Regions from separate parts of the Peribacillus sp. 05N428 genome, predicted to be linked through region 1. Evidence: riboswitches for the same ligand, from Rfam matches in the RefSeq annotation. Region 1 holds a riboswitch; each other region holds the start of a gene.
What was found. Region 1 has a riboswitch for S-adenosylmethionine ahead of AC1DIV_RS07125 (YezD family protein). Riboswitches for the same ligand answer to the same signal wherever they lie in the genome.
Positions count from the first base shown of each region.

Region 2: linked by a shared signal. The riboswitch ahead of AC1DIV_RS20635 (methionine ABC transporter ATP-binding protein) and the one ahead of AC1DIV_RS07125 (YezD family protein) in region 1 are both predicted to bind S-adenosylmethionine.
Region 3: linked by a shared signal. The riboswitch ahead of AC1DIV_RS09355 (methionine ABC transporter ATP-binding protein) and the one ahead of AC1DIV_RS07125 (YezD family protein) in region 1 are both predicted to bind S-adenosylmethionine.

Region 1 covers NZ_JBFTMS010000005.1:129,843-135,766, reverse strand. Annotated here, with positions in the region: gene cysC (adenylyl-sulfate kinase) at 1-100, opposite strand, end outside; gene sat (sulfate adenylyltransferase) at 144-1,292, opposite strand; gene AC1DIV_RS07130 (phosphoadenylyl-sulfate reductase) at 1,345-2,061, opposite strand; gene AC1DIV_RS07125 (YezD family protein) at 2,231-2,374, opposite strand; SAM riboswitch class I at 2,531-2,639, opposite strand; gene ssuE (NADPH-dependent FMN reductase) at 2,920-3,453, opposite strand; gene AC1DIV_RS07115 (TetR/AcrR family transcriptional regulator) at 3,641-4,228, opposite strand; gene AC1DIV_RS07110 (SDR family NAD(P)-dependent oxidoreductase) at 4,402-5,148, opposite strand; gene pdxT (pyridoxal 5'-phosphate synthase glutaminase subunit PdxT) at 5,293-5,889, opposite strand; gene pdxS (pyridoxal 5'-phosphate synthase lyase subunit PdxS) at 5,894-5,924, opposite strand, start outside.
Region 2 covers NZ_JBFTMS010000026.1:13,493-19,416, reverse strand. Annotated here, with positions in the region: gene AC1DIV_RS20655 (zinc-dependent alcohol dehydrogenase family protein) at 1-964, shown strand, start outside; gene AC1DIV_RS20650 (amidohydrolase family protein) at 1,145-2,455, shown strand; gene AC1DIV_RS20645 (nuclear transport factor 2 family protein) at 2,876-3,211, shown strand; gene AC1DIV_RS20640 (GNAT family N-acetyltransferase) at 3,305-3,781, shown strand; SAM riboswitch class I at 3,899-4,010, shown strand; gene AC1DIV_RS20635 (methionine ABC transporter ATP-binding protein) at 4,270-5,286, shown strand; gene AC1DIV_RS20630 (methionine ABC transporter permease) at 5,308-5,924, shown strand, end outside.
Region 3 covers NZ_JBFTMS010000007.1:94,749-100,672, reverse strand. Annotated here, with positions in the region: gene AC1DIV_RS09365 (MetQ/NlpA family ABC transporter substrate-binding protein) at 135-971, opposite strand; gene AC1DIV_RS09360 (methionine ABC transporter permease) at 987-1,655, opposite strand; gene AC1DIV_RS09355 (methionine ABC transporter ATP-binding protein) at 1,648-2,682, opposite strand; SAM riboswitch class I at 2,836-2,948, opposite strand; gene AC1DIV_RS09350 (O-acetylhomoserine aminocarboxypropyltransferase/cysteine synthase family protein) at 3,066-4,376, opposite strand; SAM riboswitch class I at 4,476-4,583, opposite strand; gene AC1DIV_RS09345 (thioredoxin family protein) at 4,728-5,036, opposite strand; gene AC1DIV_RS09340 (toprim domain-containing protein) at 5,040-5,405, opposite strand; gene gcvH (glycine cleavage system protein GcvH) at 5,500-5,883, opposite strand.

The sequences.
Region 1 (5,924 bases):
CTGTAAACCATAGAACCGTGCTTTCATGCCCGTTCTGCTTCCGTCGGTGCTCCTTGGTCAATGACGTCTCATGCCATGTGACATTCGTACTTTTACTCATTTGATAATCCCCCTCTTCATGTGACCCTTCCATTTATGTCCAATCAGTTATAAACTTCATTTTTTTTTAGACCTTCGATCAACACCTCGATGACTTCCTTACGGCTAAAGGTAGCTGGAGGAATTTCCCCATTACGCAACATTTCCCTTACCTTCGTTCCAGACAGGATGACATGGTCTTCCTTGCCATGCGGACAAGTTTTAGCGGAAGCCATATTGCCACATGCTTTACAGTAAAAACTATGTTCAAAGAATAATAGCGTGATCCCTAACTCATCTGCATTGAAATTCCCAAAGATTTTTTGAGCATCGTATGTGCCATAATAATCGCCCACACCCGCATGATCACGTCCGACGATAAAATGGGTACAACCATAATTTTTACGGACCATCGCGTGGAAAATGGCTTCTCTAGGTCCTGCATAACGCATGGCAGCAGGGAAAACTGCAAGGGAGACGCGATCCTTAGGATAATATTTATCAAGCAGCACTTTATAGCTTTCCATTCTTACATCTGCCGGAATGTCATCTGATTTAGTGGCACCGACTAGAGGATTTAAGAATAAACCGTCGACGATTTCCAATGCTGTCTTTTGGATATATTCATGTGCACGGTGAACAGGGTTCCTCGTTTGGAAACCGACAACCGTTTCCCATCCTTTTTCAGCGAAAGCCTTCCTTGTCTCGACTGGGTCCAAATAATGAGCTTGAAATAGCGGACGCTCTATTCTCTTGATCAACTTTATTTCCCCGCCGACATATACATCCCCGCGGTTATATAAATTTTTCACTCCAGGATGCTTCTCATCATCTGTTTGATATACCAATGTCGCTTCCAATTGCTTATCTGGAGTGTAAATATCGGAAACGGAGAGAACCCCGTAAGTTTCACCTTCATGGGTTAATGTTACTTCTTCACCTATAGTAAGGCTTTCTGCAGCTTCTTCGGTCAAAGGCAGCGTAATCGGGATGCTCCATACATGTCCGCTGCTAAGCCTCATATCCTTCACCACTGTCTCATAGTCACTTTTTGTAAAGAATCCTTTAATCGGGCTGTAGGCACCAGTGCCTATCAATTCAAGATCGCTTAAAGCAATTTCATCGATTTCGATTGACTTCGTTATTTTACTAAAATCATATTTTGGTTCCCAAAGATCGATTAATGTTCCTCCGTGCGGTAAACTGATTGTCATTCTAATTTCCCCCTATGGCTTCTATTTATTTAAGCCTATAATTTCTATTTATTTAAGATAAATGCAATCCGCATTCCGTTTTTTGAGCTCCTTGCCAACGGCCTGAGCGTAAATCATCTGCATTGAAGGCAGGTGCAGTACACGTTTTACATCCAATGCTCGGATATCCATTATCATGCAGGACATTATATGGAAGTCCATTTTTGTGGGCATAGCGCCAAACATCTTTCCATGTCCAATGTATGAGTGGGCATATTTTAACTGATTTGAACTTATTATCCTTATTGATATACTCGGTCTTAGCCCTTGTTTCGGATTGCTCCCTCCGCAGTCCCGAAAGCCAGGCTGTTGCCGATGAAAGCACATCTGTAAGCGGAACGATTTTACGGATGTTACAGCACTTATTGGAATCACTAAGCCATAATTCATCGCCATATTCCGCCGCTTGTTCCTCAAGCGTCAAGTCAGGTTTCTTCATTTCGATCAAAAGCTTCGGATATCGCTTCTTCACTTCCTCGATCAATTGGTAAGTTTCCTCAAAATGAACATCTGTATCAAGGAAAACTATTTTAGCCGAAGGATTGACCTTCGCCAATAAATCCGTAAGCACGATGCCTTCAATACCAAAACTGCAAGCATAAATCAGTTTGTCTCCATAATGGTCATTCGCCCATTGCAGAACTTCCAAAGCACCTTTTGTCTCACTGTCTGCAGGAAATACAGGGAAGTCCCCTGTATTGAAATTTTCATAGTTTATTAATGCAGCCAACTTTGTAGCCCCCTCTAAAAACTTGCTGTATCAGGTTAGAGTAACTGTTGATCAATTCCCGTTGTAATATTCCCCGGGTTATTTGAATCTAGGAAAAAGAGACGAATCTAACCAATACTCTCTTTATATCAGTTAAACCCGCCTCTAGTTTTTCTAGTCAGCAGATACCTTATTTAATTCTTAGTTTTTCATTTCTCTCCATTTGAATGATTTTACCATCCTGGACAATAAGTGTAATGGATCCATATTTCATTGAATTAAGCATTTCTTGAAGTCGTTCAAAAATTTCTTCAAGCTGATTCTCTTTATCCAAACCAGTTCCTCCTTTAAGAAAATCCGCGAATATTTTATTTTAAATTTCTTAGATTTATATAATTCCATACAAACTTACATTGTTATGGTCTTCCTAAAATTTTCACAAAAAACAAAAATCTTTCCATGATGGAAAGATCGCAAGGTAAATATCTTTACCTTATCTTCCAAAATGATCAACATTTTGTTGGAGGTAGCACCTTGCATCCATCATGCAGGTTGCTGGACTTCAAAGGGCCAATTCCCTCCGTCGCTCTGGATAAGTTTTATTATTTTAAATATTAACATATATTTAATCCTTGTCAATGGAGTTTTCTTATAAAATAACTTGGTTTAATATTATGGATGAACTGTTATTTTTATACACACTATTCAATTTATGATTTTATGTTCATATAAATGCGAAAATAGACTCGTCTTTTTAGATAAAGTCTCCAAAAAAATGAGTCTATTTTCATTATTAGGCCTATTATTGACGCGTGTTATTCTAAAAAAAATTTCTAGGGTTCCAGTCTTTTTATAGAAGGAATTAATTTATTGAAGTCATTAATTTCTTAACTGTATCGCTTCTACAAATTCTTGAACCTGACTCTGGACGCGATCAATTAAATGCAAATCATTGATCGGGTTTTCTGGATTCTGTTTATCTATTTCCTTATCAACAAAATAAATCCCCTGCAGCGGCTCGCCTTTTAATATTGAAATTAATGGTTTAAGCGCATAATCAATCGCCAATAGATGCCTGTTACTTCCACCAATCATGATTGGCAGCACCGGCTTCCCCTTAAAAGCACCTTCTGGCAGCAAATCAATCAATGCTTTCAATACACCTGTATAAGAAGCCTTATAAACCGGTGAACCTATAATGACTCCTCTGGCCGCTTGAATTCTCTCTGAAAGCTTTGAGATATCCTCGCTATTATATTTCCCTTGGAATAAATCATCTGCTGAGAAATCCGTAATCGAGAAATAAGCTGTAGTAAATCCTGCATTTTCGACTAATGATTGAATATGTTTTAGTGAAATGTCCGTTCTTGATGGAATAGCCGGACTTCCTGATAAAATTACGATATCGCTCATTTGATACCCTCCAATGTTACAAGATTTCCAGATATAATTTTCTTAAAGCATTTCGTGAAGTATACATTTATCGTAATTGTCTGAAAAATATAAGTCAAATCTTACACTCTGGACATCTACTCTGAATGAAAAAAGAAACGGTCATATTTACGGCTTGATGCTCATGCCCTTAAATATGACCGTTTCATTATGTATGATTTTGTTTCCCATGAATACCATATACCAAAAGTTGAGCAATGCTCTTAATTCGTTCAGAAGTAAAATATGGCTCCTTTTTTTGTTGATGGATCTCATAATGTGTAGATAAAGCCAATGTGAAAGAAATGATCCCTACATTAAATAAAATAATATCAGAGATATATTGTATCTCTCCGCTATCTATTCTCTTCTGTATTTCAATATGCCTGGCATTTGGCTTGAAAATCTGATCTACATATTGCTTTGAAATATCTTGATCGAATTGTGTTTCCCTAAATAATATCGAAAACTGTTCTTTATTTTCAAGAATTTTTTTTATCATGGTAGTAACATGATTCTCCACTAGATCATCCGTGGATAGATGGCTAGTCCCATCTTCAAATTCCTCTTTTTCATTAGGGGTAATTGTAGCCAAAAGCAAATTTTTTTTGCTGTCAAAGTATTTGTAAATAGTAGCTTCGGAAACATTGCATGCAGAGGCAATTTCATTCGTTCTTGTCATGTCAAAACCTTTAGTGGCAAAAAGAGTCCGGGCTACATTTATGATTCGTTCTTTGGTTTGCTGCCCTTTTTTCAAAAATATCAACCTTCTTTTATAAAGATAAGACCGGTTTCACCCATCTATTTCCCATGATATATCGCTGGTACCAATCGGTCAATATTACCTTTGATCTATTAGAATTCAATATTCCCATATATCATAAATAGAAAACATCGTCTGGTTGGGACGATGTTTTCTATTTATGAAAATCACTTAAAAGATGCATAGCCGTCATCGACCATGACTACACTTCCATTGATCGCATCCGCTTCCTCTAACGATAATAGATAGACGGCATTTGTAATGGCTTCTGGCTTAATCAATTCACCGCGCATTTGACTTGCATTCAATTTATCAATGATTCCCATGTCTTGATAACCTTGTATGATAGGAGTGTCAACCCCGCCCGGTGCAATGCCCACAACGCGAATGCCATAAGCACCCAATTCCAAAGCTGCTGTCTGTGTCATCATTCTTACAGCGCCTTTAGTCGCCTGATAGGCAAAAGTCCCATGGGAAGCTAAGTAGCCAAACACAGAAGCGGTATTTATAATGACTCCCTTGTTACCCAGTTCCTTCATTTTCCGTCCTGCTGCCATGATTCCAAAGGCCACTCCGTGCTGGTTCACTCCAATCGTTTTGTAGTAACCTTCCATATCTTGGTCTAGGATCATACCGCCCGCACCAATGCCGGCATTATTAAACATGATATCGAGCCTTCCGTATGTTTCCACTGCTTTATTGATTAACGATTCAACATCTTCCTGCTTAGAAACATCCGTTTTAACATAAATGGCCACTCCACCATTAGCTGTTATCTGATCAACGGTTTCCCGGCCCATTTCTTCATTAAAATCCGCAACAACGACCTTGTCCCCTTTTGCTGCGAATTTCAGGCATGTGGCTCGGCCTATACCGCTTGCTCCCCCTGTAATAACTGCAACTCTTGCTGTCATTTACATTTCCCTTCCAAATAAGTAAGTGAACACTTACTTATTATTATAAAAGTAAAGAATAGTAAATTCAAGCAATATGTATTTTTATAGAGTTTTGAGCTTTCAAAAGTAAAGCTGTCCTATTAATAGGACAGCTTCATTTGGTTAGCAGGTTTTCAATTCGGCCTTACTTACGGATGTCTTCACCATTTCAATGAAAAGCTGCATAAAACGATCATCACCTGTTAATTCTGGATGAAACGCACTAACGAGGACATGGTCTTGTCTCGCAGCCACTACATTCTCTTCATAAACAGCCAATACTTCTACACCTTCTCCAATTCCATCAGCAAATGGCGCCCGGATGAAAACTGCCTTATAAGGGGTTTCCATTCCTTTGATTGAAAGTTCAGCCTCGAAACTATCCTTTTGACGTCCAAATCCGTTCCTTTTCACGGAAATGTCCATTAGTCCAAGATAGGCCTTCTCATCGCCAGTCAATTCATTTGCCGCCAATACCATCCCAGCACATGTACCGAAAATTGGTTTTTTATCTTCGAAGAAAGTTTTGACCGGTTCCATAAATCCATAACGATCCATTAGCTTCCTCATCGTCGTGCTTTCTCCGCCTGGAATGATCAAGCCATCGATTTCCTGCAACTGCTCCGGTTTTTTTACTATAATTGCTTGTTCGCCGGCAGCTTTGATTTGGTTCAAGTGTTCTTCAACCGCTCCCTGTAATCCCAAAACACCGATCGTTATCATATTACCATCCACGTTCCTGCATCCGTTCTGCC
Region 2 (5,924 bases), on a different contig from region 1:
TATTACATTCTATGAGTTTGGGGATCCGCAAACGGTTTTAAAAGTTGAAAATAAATGTATTCAAAAACCTTTCGAGGGGGAAGTCCTCGTTCGGATGATCACACGTCCCATTAATCCGTCTGACTTGCTGCCCATTCGCGGTGCCTATTCCCACCGAATCCCTTTGCCTTCCATACCTGGTTATGAAGGGGTCGGCATTGTAGAAGAGGTGGGTCCAGCGGTTTCGAAAGAGCTGATAGGCAAGCGAGTTCTGCCTTTGCGCGGTGAAGGGACCTGGCAGGATTATGTTAAAACATCAGCGGAGCTGGCAATCGTCATTCCGGATTCGATTGAAGACCATATAGCAGCGCAATTATATATAAACCCGATAACTGCATGGCTTATCTGTACTGAAGTATTAACTTTGAAACCGGATGATGTATTACTCGTAAATGCTTGCGGATCTTCCATTGGCCGTATACTCGCCCAGTTATCCAAGATTCTTGGATTTAAGCTGATTGCTGTAACGAGAAACGATAAGTATACGGAAGAACTGCTTGAACTTGGTGCGTCATATGTGATCGATACATCCCGATCATCATTGCATGATACAGTGATGGAAATGACGAATGGTCGCGGTGCGAAAGCGGCCATAGATTCAGTGGGCGGCATCGATGGTTCAGAACTAGCTTTTTGTGTACGGCCTAAGGGCATCTTATTAACGATTGGCCTTTTATCAGGACAGTCTGTGAATTGGGCGGAAATTTCACAAAGGACAAAAGTGGATGTTAGAATGTTTCATCTTCGGCATTGGAATCAGCAGGCTTCCGTTCGAACTTGGCATGAAACATTTAACCTTTTGATGGGGTTCATTGCAGATGAAAAGTTGAAGTTCATGATGCCGGATTCCCACTACAGCCTTCAAGATGTTCAAGAAGCGATTATTGTCACGAGCAATAAAGGGAAGATATTTTTAAGCAGCTGATTTCGCAAAGGATAACTACTTAATTGAAGGAAGCATTCATCTTGGTGCTCTTCCAATAGGTTCCTAAGGTAAAGTGAAATGGCCCCTGATAATATGGAATTACTTGATTACCTGTAAGGTGCTAGTTTAGAATGCGGAATAGGACATGTTGATACTGATACAACTTTGGAGGAAATACTTATGAAAACAATATATGTGAATGCTACATTTTTTACGATGGACAAGGAAAACCAAATCATTGAAAACGGCATGATGATTGTACAAGATCATACCATATCCTACATCGGCCAGCATGATGAACAACAATTGGCAGATGCAGATCAAGTGGTCAACCTTGGCGGGAAATGGATCATGCCAGGCCTTGTGAATGCCCATTCGCATATTGTAATGACCCTTTTACGCGGTATCGGGGACGATATGCTGCTGAAGCCATGGCTTGAAACGAAAATATGGCCGATCGAAAGCCAGTTTACAACGGAAATCGCCTCTGTAAGTTCACAGCTAGGCATTATGGAAATGATGAAATCAGGAACCACGACATTTTCGGATATGTTCAATCCTAATGGAATAGATGCAGGTGCTGTCATGGAGACGATAGGCGAAACAGGAATGCGCGGAGCCTTTTCCTATACGATCTTCAGCTTGGGTATCGAAAAAGACCAGAAAGCGAACCTCATGGGGGCTGAGCAGTTTTCAAAAAACTATAAAGCATTTGCCGATGGCCGCCTGACTACCATGGTCGCACCGCATAGCCCATATGCCTGCACACCTGAAGCAATCATGGAAAGTGCACGAATTGCAAAAGAGAATGATTTGATGGTGCACATCCACGTATCGGAAACGGACTTTGAAATCCTCGACATCGAAAAACGTTACGGATCCCGTCCTGTCGAGCACCTTCGCCGTCTAGGCCTGTTCGATCAGCCTACCGTCATGGCACATGGAGTGGTCCTTAATGATGAAGAGCGGGCGATCCTAAAACAGCATGATGTTCGCGTTGCCCATAATCCAATCAGTAACCTGAAGCTCGGATCTGGGATAGCAGATGTTGTCAGCCTTCTTGATGCAGGCATTAAAGTGGGAGTGGCAACAGATGGCGTCGCCTCCAATAATAACTTCGATATGTTCGAAGAAATGAGGACAGCCGCATTACTGCAAAAAGGAATGTATAAGGATGCCACAAAATTCCCTGCACAAACAGCACTCGCCATGGCCACAAGAATGGGTGCCGAAGCGATAGGCATGGGTCACACAGGATCACTGGAAGCTGGTAAAAAAGCAGATTTCATCACCATTTACCCATATAACAAAGAACACCTGCAGCCACTGAGTGAAGCCTATTCGCACCTGCTTTATGCAGCACGCGGAAATGACGTATGTGATGTTTACATCGATGGCAAAATGGTCGTGAAAGATGGCCGCTGCTTAACGATCGATGAAGAAAAAGTAATCGCCGAAACCAATCGTCTGCAAGGAACCCTATCACGATAACACTGATGGGAGAACAACCGGATGCCCAAAGAAAGGAGCTGCCATTTGCAGCTCCTTTTTTTTATGGGTTGCGGGAGTAAATATTTAGAGGTAAAAAAGGAATGGCCGCTAGTATTGTGGAATAAATGGTTTACTTAGAAATCTGTTGTGAGTCCAGTTACGAAGTAAGCCAGCTAAAAATAGTAATATAATGGGGACGGCAAAAACGGTTAAAAACGAGAAAATGCCGCTGACCGCAAGATGAGCCAACTGCTAATCAGCAAGCAGCTGGATAAAAAAACTTAAATCGCATGGTTCATGAATTACTGAAAATCTACGTATTAATTATTCACGATTTTCCTATTTCGTTTCTTCGAGGGAAATGGTTGAAAAAGGAGGACAAGATGAATGGACAGGGAATCTTAATTATTAAAAGAGCATTTGTATCAGCTGGAGGAGAAATTGTTAAAATCTGAAGTTCGTACATCTCCAGAAGTGCTTTCATCCTTATTGAAAGATGATTTCTTTGAGTTCGGCAGTTCGGGTAACATATGGTCAAAAAGCGATTTTATGGGGCAAGAGGGAGCCGGAGCGGTGAACATGACATTAAGTCAATTTGAGATGCATCCATTGTCTGATGATACCGTGCTAACTACATACCGGATTTTTGATGAAGATAAGCTGGAACATACCTTAAGAAGTTCAATCTGGAAATGTGCGAATGGAAGATGGCAAATGTTTTTTCATCAAGGTACAAAAACAAAAGGGCTCCTTTAAGCTTTTTTTTTATGAAAAAGAAAGTTTTTAAATTTTGAAAGGTACATGAGTTTTCCTAGCATGAAAACTATTTCACTAAAATGATAGGGGTGGATGAAGTTGATCTTTCGGACCATTGATACGGACAAAGATAAAGATACTATCATTAATTTCCGGAAAGATTCCTTTGTTGTAAGTTTTGGAACTGATGCTGGTTTTGGAGATGAACATGCCTATCTGCAACGAATGGAAGAAAGGGTCCGCAAATTTCCGGATGGACAGGTGATCATTGAAAAGGACCAAGAACCGATTGGACAAATGGAACTTCAAATTCGGGAGTATGAAGGAACTGAAATTGGCTATGTGAATCTATTTTATCTTATTCCCGAATACCGCAGTAAAGGCCTTGGCAAGGAATTGGTTCGCTACGCAGAAAACTTTTTCAGGCAATTTAATGTAACCGAATATCATCTAAGGGTTTCTCCGGATAATCAAAGGGCGATTTCTTTATATACGAATTCAGGCATGGTGAAGATAAGGGAAGAAAATGAAAAATACCCTGTATGGAGAATGAGTAAATCATTATATTAATATAATTAAAAAGTATCGATTCACTATACTGTGAAACTATTTATAGCGATGAAAAATATGGTTGACTTTAGCGAAATTAGAATATATAGTGAAGGACATAATTAAATATAACGTTAATTCTTATCAAGAGATGTGGAGGGACTTGGCCCTATGATACCTCGGCAGCGGGTTTTTACTTTTGTAAAAATACTGTGCTAATTCCAACGGACGAAAGTTTGAAAGATAAGAAGGAGCTTTTCTTAGATAATTAATTTAAGAGTTTACTCTTTTTTATGTCTAAAAGAGGCCTCTTCTGTCTGATGACGGAAGAGGCCTCTTTTGTTTATTCAAAATGTATATGGTTATTTGGAGAATTGGTGCAGTTACTCGTGAATTTTGCAGTTTTACTCGTGAATTTCGAAAATTTAACCCTATCATTATGAAGCGTTGCAAAGCTCTTCTCTCTGGATAAGGAATTCGTACAAATAAACAGCATGGGGGGAGATTGGATGATTGAGTTTCAAGGTGTTAAAAAGGTTTATCAAACAAAGAAACAGACTGTCGAGGCTTTGAAGGGCATTGATTTGACAGTGGAAAAGGGGGATATATTCGGGGTAGTCGGTTATAGCGGGGCCGGAAAGAGTACGTTGATCAGGTTGGTCAATTTGCTTGAACATCCTTCAGATGGTTCGGTGGTTGTTGGGGGCAAGGATTTAACCAAATTAAGCCCGAAGGAATTACGGGCAGAAAAGAAAAAAATCGGGATGATCTTTCAGCATTTCAACTTACTAAACTCAAAAACTGTTTTTGATAATATTGCCATGCCGCTGGTTTTATCGGGAACTCCAGCTAAGGAAATCAAAGAACGTGTAGGCGAGCTATTGGAGTTCGTTGGCTTATCGAGCAAAGCAAAGAGTTATCCGGAACAATTATCCGGCGGGCAAAAGCAGCGGATCGGCATTGCGAGGGCGTTGGCTACGAATCCATCGATCTTATTGTGTGATGAAGCTACGTCGGCATTGGATCCACAAACAACGAGTGCAGTTCTGCAGCTCTTAAAAAAAATTAATAAAGAATACAATATCACCATTTTGCTAATCACTCATGAGATGTCTGTCATTCGGGAAATTTGCAATAAGGTAGCGGTCATGGAGGGCGGCTGCGTTGTTGAACAAGGTTCGGTTTTCGAAGTTTTTGCCAAGCCGCAAACGGATATTGCAAAAAACTTCGTGAGAACGGTCATACATGACGAAATTCCACAAAGTTTCTTAAAAAGCATAGGGTCCCATATCCCGATTATTTGGAAAATTAATTTTATTGGAACTACTTCGGGTACTCCTTTACTTTCAACCATCTCGAAGAAATATGATGTTCATTTAAGTGTCTTATCAGCCAATATTTCTGAAATCCAGGAAACTCCTTTCGGGAATTTGATCATCGAAGTGACGGGGAGCAAAAATGAGGTCGACAAGGCTTATCAATATATTAAAGATGAGGGGATTCTCGTCCAGGAGGTGCAAGTATAAATGGGTAATACGCTTTGGGGAATGGAAATAACGGCAGAGCAGCTGTCGACAGCTTTCGGTGACACACTTTATATGGTAGCCATCTCATTGATATTTTCCGGATTGATCGGGCTTCCGCTCGGTATCCTGCTTGTCATTACAAGAAAGGGTCACATCCTGGAGAATAAATGGATTTTTAATGTATTGAACCCGATCATCAATATCCTGCGGTCCGTTCCTTTCATCATCTTGCTTGTAGCACTCATTCCGTTTACAAGAATGATTGTCGGCAGTGCGATCGGAACGAATGCGGCCATTGTTCCGCTTATCTTTTACGCGGCTCCTTATATTGCCCGGCTTGTGGAAAACTCACTGTTGGAAGTGGACAAAGGGATCATCGAGGCAGCTCAGGCGATGGGGGCGACAACATGGCAAATCATTTACCACTTTTTGATTCCCGAGGGACTTAGCTCGTTGATCCTGACATTTACAACAGCGACAATCGGGCTTGTTGGATCTACGGCGATGGCAGGTGCCGTCGGTGCAGGCGGGGTCGGGGATTTAGCCTTGGCTTACGGTTATCAAAGGTTCGATACGATGACGATGATTGTCACAGTAGCGGCACTCGTGATCATCGTTCAATTATTGCAATCCACCGG
Region 3 (5,924 bases), on a different contig from region 1:
TTGGCACTCAACAACAAATATAGAGGGTTATTATCGGTATAAATCCACTAAAAAAAGGTTGCGGAATGAGACCATTCCGCAACCTTTTTGTTGTTAAACTGCGATCTGAGTTAAATCAGGTCGCCTTTCTCGAATTATTTATCCGCCGGTACAACTGCACCTTTGTATTCTTTAAGAATGAAATCTTGAATTTCTTTAGAATGCAATACTTCTACAAGCGCTTTGATTGCTTCTTTATTTTCGTCACCTTTGTTTACGGCAATGACATTCACATAAGGTGATTCGGAATCTTCAATCGCAATCGAATCTTCAAGCGGATTCAAACCGGCGTCAATTGCATAGTTGGAGTTGATCAAGACTGCATCGCCTTCGCCGCTCTCATAAATTTTAGGAAGCAGGGCCGCTTCATAATCGGCATCGAATTTAAGGTTTTTCTTATTTTCAACGATGTCTTTCGTTGTAGCCGTCGTTTTATCGATGCCTTCTTTCAAAGTGATCAGGCCATTCTTTTCCAAAAGGGATAAAGCGCGTCCATGATCAGCAACAGAGCTGCTCATAATAATTGTTGCGCCTTCCGGAAGTTTATCAATGCTTTTATATTTTTTTGAATATAGAGCAATCGGCTCGATATGGATTCCGCCAGCATTGACGAAGTCATATCCATTTTCTTTAATTTGCCCCTCTAAATATGGAATGTGTTGAAAGTAGTTAGCATCCAATTCCTTATCATTCAACGCCTTATTCGGTAAAACATAGTCCTGGAATGTTTCGATTTCCAAATCGATTCCTTTTTCTTTAAGAAGCGGTTTAGCTTCCTCAAGGATTTCTGCATGAGGAACATTGGATGCCCCTACAACTATTTTCTTCGATTCTTTTTCCGTATCGCTGCCGCTTTTATCCTTTTCACTTCCACAAGCAGCCAAAGCGATAGATAACACTAAGATTAATGCAAATCCTAAAAACTTTTTCATCCTATTCATCTCCCTTTATCTTTTGTCCAATTTAGATGTAATCACATCTCCAATAATTTGAATTATGAAGACGATAATTAGAATAACGATCGTCGCTACAAGCGTAACGTCATTTTGATTTCTTTGATAGCCGTCCAAATAGGCTAGATTACCAAGCCCGCCTGCGCCGATGACCCCGGCCATCGCGGTATATCCAACCAATGCAATCGATGTTACCGTAATCCCGGAAATAAGGGCAGGCATCGACTCTGGAAGAAGGACCTTCCAAATGATCGTGCTCGTTTTTGCCCCCATCGATTTAGCGGCTTCAATTACACCTTTATCGATTTCACGGAGGCCGATTTCAACCATACGCGCATAAAATGGGGCCGCACCGATAATAAGTGCCGGCAGTGCAGCGTTCTCACCGATCATGGAACCGACAAGCGCTTTAGTGAAAGGAATGAGCAGCACGATCAAAATAAGAAATGGAATGGAACGGAATATATTGACGACAGCACTCATGACTCCGTTGACAGCCCGGTTTTGCCACATATTACCCTTCCCTGTCAGGAAAAGGATCAATCCTAGTATTATGCCTATAAAAAAGGTTGCCACTACAGAGACGCTTGTCATGTAAAGCGTTTCTTTCGTAGCTTCAATGATGTCTTCCCAATCAACATTCGGCAATAATTCTTCAAGCATGAGTAATCACCTCCACGCCTACCTGCTGTGCTCTAATGAATTCGATTGCGCGGAGCATTTCATCCTCTTTGCCATCTAGATGGATAAACAATGTTCCATATGAACCGCTTCTTGTTTGGGATATCTTACCTTGAACGATATTGACATCCAACTCGAAGTTACGTACAAGCTTGGTGATCAATGGGCTTTCTGCATGATCACCTACAAAGGTCAATTGAATCACTTTGCCGGCTGGATAGCGTTCGAGCAAATGGTCCATCGTTTCTTTCGTTTCTTCCGGTTCCGTTACCTGTTGGACGAAACGCTTCGTCATTTGTTCTTTAGGATTCTTGAAGACATCCAGGACAGGACCCTGTTCAACAACCTGCCCGCTTTCCATCACGGCGACGCGATGGCAGATTTTACGTATTACATGCATTTCATGCGTAATCAAGACGATCGTCAATCCCAAACGCTGATTGATGTCAACAAGCAATTCGAGTATGGAGTCGGTAGTCTGCGGATCCAATGCAGAAGTCGCTTCATCACACAGCAGAACTTTAGGGTCATTTGCCAGAGCCCTGGCTATTCCCACCCTTTGCTTTTGCCCTCCGCTTAATTGCGAAGGATAGGCCTTTTCCCTGCCTTCAAGTCCGACTAACTTGATCAATTCGTTCACACGCTTGGTGCGTTCAGGTTTAGAAACTCCTGCAATTTCCAAAGGGAAAGATATATTCTCCTGAACGGTCCTTGACCATAATAGATTGAAATGTTGGAAAATCATGCTGATTTCTTGACGGGCCTTACGGAGCTGAGCCCCTTTAATTTTTGAAATTTCCTTTTCAGCCACCACAACGGATCCCTCTGTCGGTGTTTCCAATCCATTGAGCATTCTGATCAAAGTACTTTTCCCCGCTCCACTGTAACCGATGATACCGAAAATCTCGCCTTTATTTATTTCAACATTCACATTATTTACAGCCTTGATCGTCTCACTGTTTCCTTTTCCTGTTCGGAACAGCTTACTGACTTTCGTCAATGTAATCATTAACCCTCACCTCTTTTATCCAATAAAACCTATGAACTTAGTTGATTTCTCTACATTATTAGTCTGTTTCTCCTATCATGTAAAAGTTTTCCCAATTAAAATAGAAAAAACCTTTCTGCATGAGCAGAAAGGCAGGTGAAGAAACAGGCCTTCCTCTCATCTTCCAAAGTGATTAAACTTTGTGTGAATTGGCACCTTTCCAAGGAAATCTCCTTGTCGGTTGCCGGGTTTCATCGGGCACATCCCTCCACCTCTCTTGATAAGAGCTAATATATAGAATATTTGTACATCATTAAGTTCTTTAGTATGGAGAAATTTTATCATAGATAAAAAAGGAGCGCAATGTATATTATTTCTAGTACAAGAATGAACAGGAACTTTACTTAAACCGATTTGGAAGTCAAGGAGACGATATTCGTCGCCTTTTCAATTGCCTGCTCCAAATCTTCTATTAAGTCGTCTACATTTTCAATCCCAATCGATAATCGGACTTGATCGGCACTTACGCCCGCTTTCGCAAGACCCGCCTCATTCAATTGTTGATGGGTCGTACTGGCTGGGTGGATGATCAAGCTCTTCGCATCCCCCACATTAGCCACATGGGACCATAATTCCACCGAATTGATAAGTTTTGCCCCAGCTTCGCGATTACCTTGAATCCCAAATGTCACGACAGATCCAGCTCCCTTTGGCAAATACTTATCCGCAAGGGCTTTATCGGGATGATCCTCATCACCAGGATGTGAAACCCAGGTAACGGCAGGATGGTTTTTTAAATAGTTTATGACAGACTTGGTGTTGGATAGATGCTCTTTCATCCTTACATGCAGCGTTTCAAGTCCAAGCGTAAACTGGAATGCACTTTGGGCACTTAGTGCTGGGCCCAAATCACGGAGTAACTGGACTCGGGCTTTCGTTATGAATGCAGCAGGTCCAACTGCCTCGGCGTATACCAGACCGTCGTAACTTGGGTCAGGCTCCGTGAAGCCAGGGTAGTTCGGCGAGTTCCAATCAAATTTCCCTCCATCCACGATGACACCGCCTAGCGTCGTTCCATTTCCAAGAAGCCATTTTGTAGCGGAATGGATGACAATATCCGCTCCAAAATCAATTGGTTTGCAAAGATACGGTGTCGCGAAGGTATTATCAATGATTAAAGGTATGCCGGCTTCGTGGGCAATTTCCGCTACCGCTTCAATATCGAGCACCCTCAAACTTGGATTTCCGATCGTTTCAGCAAAAATGGCTTTAGTTCTTGGCGTAATCGCCCTTTTGAAGTTTTCAGGGTCATCGGGAGAAACGAACTTCACTTTGATCCCATATTTAGGAAGAGTGTTTTCAAAAAGGTTATACGTACCGCCATATAATGTAGAGGCAGAAACAATCTCATCCCCTGCAGCGGCGATATTCAGGATTGAAAGTGAGATGGCGGCCATTCCGCTTGCCGTTGCCAATCCGCCGATACCGCCTTCCAATAAAGCCATCCTTTCCTCAAAAACACTGACCGTGGGATTATGAAGCCGTGTATATATATAGCCATTCTCCTTTAGGCCAAATAAATTCGCTGCATGGTCGGTGTCCTTGAACAAGTATGCATTGCTTTGGTAGATAGGAACGGCACGGGCACCTGTTTCATCAGCTTGGAGACCGCCATGAACACTTAATGTTTCGAAACGCAACTTTTTCTCTGACATATAATTTCACCTTTTTCTATGGATTTAGTTGGATTTATATGAAATCTGGCTTTTTATAAACAAAAAAACCACTTCAATAAGAAGAGGTTTCAAGAACACACCTCATCTACCAGAGCCAACACTCTGCTGGAATTAGCACCGTATATAAAAATTTATACCGGTTGCCGGGCTTCGTCGGGCCAGTCCCTCCGCCACTCTTGATAAGAACTATTAAATTCTGCCATTACTTAATTCAAAATATAGCATTTTAGATTAAATCAGTCAATGAATTGTTAGAATATTCTTTGTTTTTCTCTTCTCTCATTCAAATGTCAGCAACAAAGAAAACCAACCGCGGTTCTGATTGGTTTCCTAGCTGATTTCCTTAAGCAATCCGTACAAATAAGGAACGGATTGAAAGGCATATATTTTTTTGTGCAGCTGCCCTTCTTTGAAAAGCAATAAGCAAGGAACACTTTCGATTTCATATGATTCGGCAATTGCTTGGACATAGTTCATATTCATTTTGCCTGCCTTCAATTCCGGAAAAAGCTCCAAGGATATCGTCAACATCTTGGAGGCCACCTGACAGGTGCCGCATAAAGGTGTATATAAATATAAGCAAAAGGTTTCCCCATTTTCAACAGCAAGCTTACACTCTTCTTCTTTCCATTCTTGCATCAATTAGTCGTTCACCCTTTGACTTAGAAATTTCATTTTCACATTCATATTGGCAGATAGGAGCACAGTTGCGATATGATGTTCGGGTGAGCTCTCCACTTCTTTGTACATTTTATTAATATACAGGTGGTTCGCTTCCGGCATTTCCCTTCGGAACTGCTTCCGCAGCTTTTCTCCTGATTCATCTGCGTCAAAAAGGAGATAAACATCACGGTCCATCAATTCATCCACTAATTCATCCAGCTTAGTTAATGATATGGTCCCATTCGTACATATTATTTCCACATCTTCATTTAAAACGGAGGCAACTTTTCTTCTATCGGAACTGCCTTCTACAATGATCACTTTATCGAATTCGCCCCACTCCATGTCATCACTCCATCTCACGAATTATGTGCGCAACTCACCCACTGTACAAATGAAAAAGAGAGCAGGCCTTTTCAGTCCCCCCTCTCCTTTCTTTTTAACCGTTGATTAAACTCTCATACTCTTCAGCGCTCATCAAGTTTTCAATATCACTGACATTAGATGGTTCAAGCACGACCATCCATGCCTTTTCATAAGGAGACTCATTTACATATTCAGGGTTGTCACTTAAATCTTCGTTTACTTCAACAACCTTGCCACTGATAGGTGCATAAAGCTCAGAAACGGTCTTAACGGATTCAACACTTCCAAATGGTTCGTTCGCTTTCAATTCATCGCCGATTTCCGGAAGCTCAACGAATACGATGTCCCCAAGCTCGGACTGTGCGAATGCCGTAATTCCAATGCGCACTGTTCCATCTTCCGTTTTGACCCATTCATGTTCTTTAGTGTAACGAAGTTCTTTTGGTGTTGTTGTCATAATTAACCCTCCATATGTACATCTTATTTTATCTATTCCAT